Regions from separate parts of the Yersinia sp. 2541 StPb PI genome, predicted to be linked through region 1. Evidence: predicted binding sites of a transcription regulator. Region 1 holds the regulator's gene; the other holds the start of a gene.

Region 1 (4,307 bases):
GGCGATTAACGCTAAATATGGTAAAATCATTTCAATTCAAATGCTGCGGGATGGATATCATGAAACCTATCGATGAGGAAAAGCTGCTGGCTCAGGCTGAAAGTCTGTGTCAACAACGTAACGTCCGGCTGACACCGCAACGTCTTGAAGTACTACGCTTAATGGCACAACAACCTGGCGCAATCAGTGCCTATGACCTGTTGGATTTGTTGCGTGTGTCTGAGCCACAAGCCAAGCCTCCAACTGTTTATCGCGCATTGGATTTTTTGCTGGAGCAAGGGTTTATTCACCGCGTCGAGTCAGCTAATAGTTATGTGCTATGTCATCATTTTGAAGAGCCAACCCATACTTCAGCGCTATTTATCTGTGATCGGTGCAAAATAGTCACTGAACGCACCACCGTGGGCATTGAAGAGGCATTGTCACAGTTAGCAAAACAATCAGGTTTTGTGCTGCGTCACAGTGTGGTTGAAGCGCACGGTTTATGTGCTGAATGCGGGGAAGTTGAAGCATGCGAAAGCCATGAGCATTGTGACCATGACCACTCTATTGTTACTAAAAAGAAATAGCTGCGTACCTAATTGAAGTTGCAGCAATGTTAGCTGCTCTCCAATTACTTTTGCCTTATACCCGTCATACTTCACGCTGCATGTGTGTTGGCTGCTCTCAATAACCCGAATCACTTACTCATGTAAGCTCATCGGGATTAATGAGCCTCATCCTTGAGGCTCACCCAGCGGGCTAGCATAAATGCTGTACAAATCGGTTACCGCCTTCCTGCAACTCGAATTATTTAGGGTATAGATAGAGATCCCTGGTGGGTATATATCGGTTAGCAAAAAGTAGACTGCCGCGAGCAATGCGACAGGGTAATAATTAATAATAAGGCACGTCCTTGTGCAGATGTAGATATAAATACAGGTGAGCTAGAATAGCTTTTATTAAAATAACCTCACCGCTTCAGTATAATTGGAGTTGATACACCAATAACTAGACGGGGTTGATTAACAATGCATATTCTATGAAACGAGAGACCCGATTAATTTATATCAATATCAGTTTAATTCCATTTAATGCTGTTACCAGCGATATTTGCTGTGGTCTTCCCAGGCTTTGACTTCTTTCTCGGCTTGCTCTTTCTGATAGCCGTATTTCTCCTGGATTTTACCCACTAGCTGGTCACGCTTACCTTCGATTACCGTTAAGTCATCGTCAGTCAGCTTGCCCCATTTTTCTTTCACTTTACCTTTAAACTGCTTCCAGTTACCGTCGGCTTGATCTTTATTCATAATATCTCCGTTACCTTGGGATTAGTCAGTTTATTTAATTCAATACGATAAACGTTCTCTATTGATAAAAACAACCACATTTAAATTAGTCACTCACAGTCATAATTTAAAATTAAACTTCGTTGTTTCGCTTACCGTACGAATAATTATAGCAGAGGATACTAGCAATTAAAGTCAGGATAATATTAATCACTGAGATTATAGCTATAAAGTAAAAATAAGCACTGATATTATTCAGTTAAAACAGTAGGTAATAACTTATTGTCGGAATCGTCTCAATCTAAATAACTTTTCCATACTTGGAGCTGTAGCAGGCTAGCTGTACTTGTTACTTGGCCCCTTCCCAGACATCACCTCTGAGAGGCCGCAGCAAGCAGCATTCAAATTTTCTCCCCGCAGATTTGTCATCCAAATCATCTACTTGTCGTTAGCATTGATCGGAATTAGCGAGCTTCTTTGCGGCTGCCTGCCTGCAACGTCAATTAATTTGGGCGTCTGAATCGTTTAATGGGGTCATTAATAATAAAAAGCCGCTCCTGAGCAGGAACGGCTTATCAGTTCAATATAAAACGCTAATGTTAGATCCAGTCACCATTACGGATAACACCGACGGCCAATCCTTCAATGGTGAAGCTTTGTTCGCGCAGATCGACAATAATCGGTTGGAACTCACTATTTTCTGGCAAAAGCTGTACGATATTACCTTGTTTTTTCAAGCGTTTTACCGTCACTTCATCATCAATTCGTGCCACTACAACTTGCCCGTTACGCACATCTTGCGTTTTATGCACCGCTAATAGGTCGCCATCCAGAATACCGATATCTCTCATCGACATCCCATTAACCCGCAACAGAAAATCTGCACTCGGTTTAAACATTGATGGGTCTACTTTGTAGTGCCCTTCGATATGCTGCTGTGCCAGCAAAGGTTCACCTGCGGCAACCCGACCAATCAGTGGCAGGCCATCTTCTTCTTCCATCAGCAAACGAATGCCACGGGAAGCGCCAGAAACAATCTCAATGACGCCTTTACGGGCCAGTGCTTTTAAATGCTCTTCAGCGGCGTTAGGAGAGCGAAACCCCAGACGCTGCGCAATTTCGGCACGGGTCGGTGGCATGCCGGTTTGCGCTAAGTGATCGCGAACCAGGTCATAAACCTCTTGCTGTCTGGTAGTAAGTGCTTTCATTCCGCCCCCTGTTTGTTTATACAGTCTTGCTGTGAGTATATACAGGTAAGCGGGTGTTGGGAACCAAAGAGTGAATAAAAACAGGGATTAATCACAGCTTATTTCTGCGGCATTGTTCGTCATAACATTAACCGGCATGCTGGCAAAGTACGGTTATCCAAACAAATAACGCTAACAAGATAGCGAGGAATACCGCCGCGGACCCCATATCTTTGGCGCGGCCCGATAGCTCATGGAACTCACTGCCAATCCTGTCCACTACCGCCTCAATCGCACTGTTAATGACTTCGATAATTATCACTAAAACCACGCTACCAATTAATAAAAGGCGTGCGATAGCATCTACATCCAGCCAGAAGGCCAGTATGATAGCGATTATGGCAGCAACAGCTTCCTGACGAAATGCCGCTTCGTTTTTCCAGGCAGCCGTTAAGCCTTTCACAGAATAACCGGCCGCTTTATAGACTCGGGCCAGCCCTGTTGATTGATTCGCCATGTTTTATTGCCTTTATCTTAAGTTAATGATGATTTTTGCCGCTTTCTGTTGTCTTATCACCACAGATCTCAAAACCAGTTTCTGGTATCCTTGCGACGAATTGCTAACAAGAGGCTTCATGTAGTTATGTCAGGTTGGCGTAAAATATATTATAAGTTATTGAATTTACCACTTAAAATGTTGGTAAAAAGCAAGGTTATTCCGGCAGACCCTGTGACTGAGTTAGGGCTAGACCCCTCTCGTCCTATTCTGTACGTTTTGCCTTACAATTCTAAGGCTGATTTGCTGACTTTGCGAGCGCAGTGTCAAGCACAAGACCTGCCCGACCCATTGATTCCATTGGAAATCGATGGAGTGCAACTGCCCAGCCATGTGTTTATCGATAATGGCCCGCGGGTCTTTCGCTACTACGCGCCTAAACAGGAATCGGTAAAGCTGTTCCACGACTATCTGGATTTGCACCGCAATAATCCCGAGTTAGATATCCAGATGTTACCGGTTTCCGTGATGTTTGGTCGTTCGCCGGGGCGTGAAGGCCACGGAACACCCCATCTGCGCGTGCTTAACGGAGTGCAAAAATTCTTCGCGGTATTGTGGCTGGGTCGCGATAGTTTTGTGCGTTTCTCTACCACAGTTTCACTGCGCAGGATGGCCAGCGAGCACGGTACCGATAAAACTATCGCCCACAAACTGGCTCGCGTAGCGCGGATGCACTTCTCCCGTCAACGCCTGGCAGCGGTTGGCCCTAGTCTGCCTGCCCGGCAGGATCTGTTCAAAAAGTTGCTGACATCAAAGGCGATTGAAAAGGCCGTCGCCGATGAAGCGCGGACCAAGAAAATCTCCCATGAGAAAGCACAGCAAAATGCCATTACGCTGATGGAAGAGATCGCAGCCGACTTCTCATATGAAGCCGTGCGCCTGTCTGACAGAGTATTGAGCTGGACGTGGAACCGTTTGTATCAAGGTATTAACGTCCATAATGCAGAACGGGTGCGGCAGTTGGCGCAAGATGGCCATGAAATCGTCTATGTGCCTTGTCATCGCAGCCATATGGATTATCTGCTGCTCTCCTACGTGCTTTATCATCAAGGGCTGGTGCCGCCGCATATTGCCGCCGGGATTAACCTTAACTTCTGGCCTGCCGGGCCTATCTTCCGCCGTTTGGGCGCGTTCTTTATTCGTCGCACCTTTAAAGGCAACAAACTCTATTCAACGGTTTTCCGCGAGTATTTAGGTGAACTGTTCACCCGTGGTTATTCAGTTGAATACTTTGTTGAAGGAGGCCGCTCACGTACCGGCCGCCTGCTGGAGCCAAAAACTGGCACACTGTCGATG
Region 2 (4,307 bases), 1.7 Mb from region 1:
CGTGGACCACAAACATAATCGCCAGACCAAGGTAGGAGGCAACGACAAAGCTCCCCAGCTTGATAATATCTTGAATATTAGAGCCAGCGACAACCTTGGTCATTAGTGCCAATACGCCGTAGGGGGTCAGTTTCATCACCAGACGTACCAGTTTCATCACCCAAGCTTGCAGCGTATCAATAGCAACTAATACGCGTTGTCCTTTCTCGACATCATCTTTCAGCAATTGCAGTGAGGCAATACCGAGGAACGTCGCGAAAATCACCACGCTGATAATTGAGGTCGGACTGGCCCCGGTCAAATCGGCAAACGGGTTTTTCGGAATAAACGACAGGATCAACTGCGGCACTGTCAAATCCGTCACTTTGCTTAAGTAGTTGCTTTCAATGGCACTCAAACGTGCTGTCTCTTGCGTACCTTGTACCAAGCCTTCAGCGGTTAAGCCAAACAGATTGGTAACCAGCACGCCAACCAGAGCAGCAATTAAGGTGGTGAAAAGCAACGTACCGATTGTCAGTACGCTAATTTTACCTAGCGAAGAGGCATTATGCAGTTTAGCGACAGCACTCAAGATTGAGGCGAATACCAGCGGCATAACAATCATCTGCAATAATTGCACATAACCATTTCCGACAATATTAAACCAGGTGATGGACTCTTTCAGTACCGGGTTATCAGCACCGTATACCCATTGCAAGCTCAGACCAAACAGCACACCCAGTGCTAAGCCAACCAAAACTTTCTTGGCCAGACTCCATTGTTTATGCCGGGTTTGTGCCAATAGTAATAGCAGTGCTACAAATACCAGCACGTTAATCACAAGCGGAAGGTTCATCCCCATATCTCCAAATTATTATTTTAAATACTGGCACATATTCTATTACTATTTTTATCTAGAACAGAGCCAAGCACCGTCATGGTGCAATTAGCCGCATATGGTAGCAGTTCCTCTTCAGGCTCACTTATATCCAAAAGGAATTTTATATAAATTTTTACCCTGATTTGTATGGAATACATTCAAATTGGTGATTATTAACCCATTAAAATGTGATCACAGTCGAAAGTTTTTCAATTGTTCCATATAGGATAGCAAGGGAATGGTGGTATCAGTTTGCCAATAGACGGAAAAACAAACTAATAGAACACAGAATACGCGTTCTAATTGATTGCCTTTTTGTGGGCGTAATAGCGGGATACAGAATCGCCAGCGGCAAGGCCATAACAGCGGTACGCCAGCAGGTGTGAGCATATCCGCTAGCAAATGGCTGAAATAGCCAATAATCATTGCATGGAACGCATCTGCGGGAATAATCCAATCGCGTGAGATGTCCATTTGAAATAGTGCCACACCACCAATAACGGCCAATAGGCTATGGGTAAACCCACGATGGCCAAATGCACGAGCAATGGGGGTGGAGAGCCACTTTAACCGCTGGCCAAGGATTGACTTTGGGTGATCAATATCGGGTAGCAGGGAAGTTAGCAGGGCGCCAGGGATAATATGCCACCAGTCACCCTGTGCCAGTTCCGGTGTAAGACCGACTTTTTTGGCAAAGATAGCGCAGGCGACAGAAAAAATAAGGTGTCCTTCCCCTGTCATACTTGAATTCCGAGTCTGTAGCTGTTGATTTATCCAGTATATGAGATTTATCTTGGCGTGGATAGCCGTTACGCTGTAACTAAATGTCTCATTTTTCTCTGGCTGAGAGCAGGGAGTTTAACGTGAGTATTCAGGGGGGAAATATCAGGTCTTGGGCTGAAATGAAGTTACATTGATAAAAAAAGGGGAAAAGTGACCGGGAGTCGACTTTTCCCCAAAGTAATACGGGTATGGGCATAATTTAACAAATAATGATGAGGGTACTCATAACAACATAATAATTAGAAGCTGTACTGCACACCGACACGGTAGCGAGTTTGACGCTCGTCAGTCGTTTTGCTACCTGCTACGTTGCCGATAGCAACATATGGCTTCCAGTTTTTATCCCATTTGTAAGCAATTTTCAGATCATGACTCCATTCTTCTTTTTCTTTATTTGCCAGAATTTCATCTTCAGATTTCTTGTAGTTTAATTCGTATTCTGCTGAATAGTCTTTCAAGAAACTATAAGCAAACAGCATGGTGAACTCATGGCCTTTCTCTGTTGCTTTGGTCTGAGCTGGCTGGTTACGCTTGTAATATGGGCGATAACGCAGTGAGGTAGAGAAATCATCAGTAAAGGACACTTTACCGCGCAGGTAAGGGCGATAGTTGTTCGAGTCAGATGATGACTCTAATGAGAAACCAGGCTCAATCTGGAATGTTTTGTTGAATTGATAGACGTAGCTGGCAACCACTTCGGTACCATTACTGACTTGCTCATTAAATGGTTTATTAGGCGTAGTATCAGAGCTGTGCTGGCCCCATTTCCCTTCTAAAGATAAACCAAAACCATTGGCAAAACGGTTGGAGATCAGTAAACGGTCTTTATGATCAGATTTACTGGTATCTTTCATTTCATGCCGATAGTCAATTGTTGTTGCAACAGAACTAAAACTGATAACAGATGCCACTGCCAAAGTAAGTAATTTAAATTTCATTTTTTATATAATCCCAGGGTTATGGTTATTTAAAACAACAATCATTAACAATTTTATAAAAATCAACATACGACTAAAAAACAATTCCACAATCAAAGAAACAACGTTTCACTTTATGTGGATTCATATTCTATTTATATGGATAATTATTTGTGTGATCCAGATCTTTCTTAGAGATTAATTTTTTAATCAGATATTAATTTGTGATGGCGATCTAATTGGCTATTATTATTTTTTATTTATAAAACAAAACAACCCCGCCAAATCAATGGCAGGGTTTAATAACCACTTAAGTTAAATAGATTTACAGATTATCTCATGGCGCGTTTCAGGATACGGTCACCTTGTTTATTAAAGTATTCCGCAGATTCTTCAACAGATTTCTGACCATAATCGATATATTGGATTGCATCTCGGAACAATGAAACGATTTGCGGGTCATCAAAGTATGGTGACGTTTTCATTTCATGTGGCAGTTCTAATGCCATATTTAAACCAGCAACAGATGGGTCTTCATCTTTAATTACACCGCTGGCACGCAGTTGAGTTACCGCAGTCTTACTCAGTGGTACACCACGCTCTAAGCCCATAGCATCAACACCTTCTTTGCTGTTAAGCAGGAAGTTGATGAGCATGGCACTTTCTTTAGGATACTTAGTCGATTTACCAATAGAGAGCATTTGAGCAGGTTTAAAGAACAGACCTGCATCTTTTGCCTCTGGCAACATCGGATAAGGGCCAAGTATCAATTTTGCTGGTTTAGTCAGGTTATCGGAGTACTTAGTAATGGTGGAGTTCCACATATAAGTACCACCCCATTCACCATTAATCCACGGCTTCATTTCGTACATATTACTTTTGCCGAATGATGCATAGTATTTAGTGGATGGCATTACATGGTTATCAACCATTTTCTTATACATAGTAAAGAACTCAACCCACTGTTCTGGTGTATAAGCAAACTTTTTATTAGCTTCATCGATAGTCGGGGTGTTGTATTTTTGTGTCATGTAAGAGCGAATTAATGCCAGAGTATCCTGGTGCTCTAATACCACAGGGTAATATTGGTCACCCAGTTTTTCTTTAAATACTAAACCTGCTTTAAGTAATTCGTCCCACGTTTTAGGATACTCTAAACCAGACTTAGCCCAGGTCGCGTCATTAAAATAGAAAATACGCGCTGTCACTGAAATCGGGATACCGTTTAATTTGCCATTAACGGTAGTCTGTTGCAGTTCTTTCGGATCGAATTGAGCCAAATCCAACTGCTCTGACACTTTATTTAAGTCATAGAAGCCAGTGCCGTCTTTGGAGAAGATGGGCAACCAGTTCCAGTTTGTTTGCATAACGTCAGGTTCAGTTCCACCCGCAATTTGCGTCGTCAGACGAGAAAGGTGACCGTCCCAGCCAGTGTATTCTGCTTTAACATTAATATTTGGGTGCTGCTTGTGGAACTCTTCCAGAGCCTTAAGTGTCATTTGATGACGCCCATTGCCCCCCCACCATGACATGCGTAGGTTAACGTCATCCTGTGCAAAAGCCTGATGTGATAATAAAGCCAGAGTGGATGCTATCAGCGTGTGTAGGATCGCTTTTTTCATTGGGTACTGCTCCTGTTAAAGAGAGATATTTTTTTCTGTTTTTGCATCAAAGATATGGCATTTATCCATATCAAATTGGAAGTACACGGTGCGATGCAGGCCACTTTCAATAATTGGCCGTGCTTC

The links. Region 1 encodes LexA, which represses DNA repair genes until DNA is damaged. Its sites were predicted from a motif close to TNCTGTATGTACATACAGNA; they were not measured.
Region 2: a site for LexA is predicted at 1,620-1,639, ahead of V1953_RS09010 (metal-dependent hydrolase). Genes of this name have one in related genera too.

What each region holds. Positions count from the first base shown of each region.
Region 1 is NZ_JAZGQB010000001.1:375,877-380,183, reverse strand. It holds gene zur (zinc uptake transcriptional repressor Zur) at 60-569, shown strand; gene V1953_RS01620 (CsbD family protein) at 1,080-1,289, opposite strand; gene lexA (transcriptional repressor LexA) at 1,868-2,476, opposite strand; gene V1953_RS01610 (diacylglycerol kinase) at 2,604-2,972, opposite strand; gene plsB (glycerol-3-phosphate 1-O-acyltransferase PlsB) at 3,099-4,307, shown strand, end outside.
Region 2 is NZ_JAZGQB010000001.1:2,035,364-2,039,670, forward strand. It holds gene V1953_RS09005 (L-cystine transporter) at 1-835, opposite strand, end outside; gene V1953_RS09010 (metal-dependent hydrolase) at 1,052-1,600, opposite strand; gene V1953_RS09015 (oligogalacturonate-specific porin KdgM family protein) at 1,882-2,580, opposite strand; gene V1953_RS09020 (ABC transporter substrate-binding protein) at 2,892-4,181, opposite strand; gene V1953_RS09025 (ABC transporter ATP-binding protein) at 4,197-4,307, opposite strand, start outside.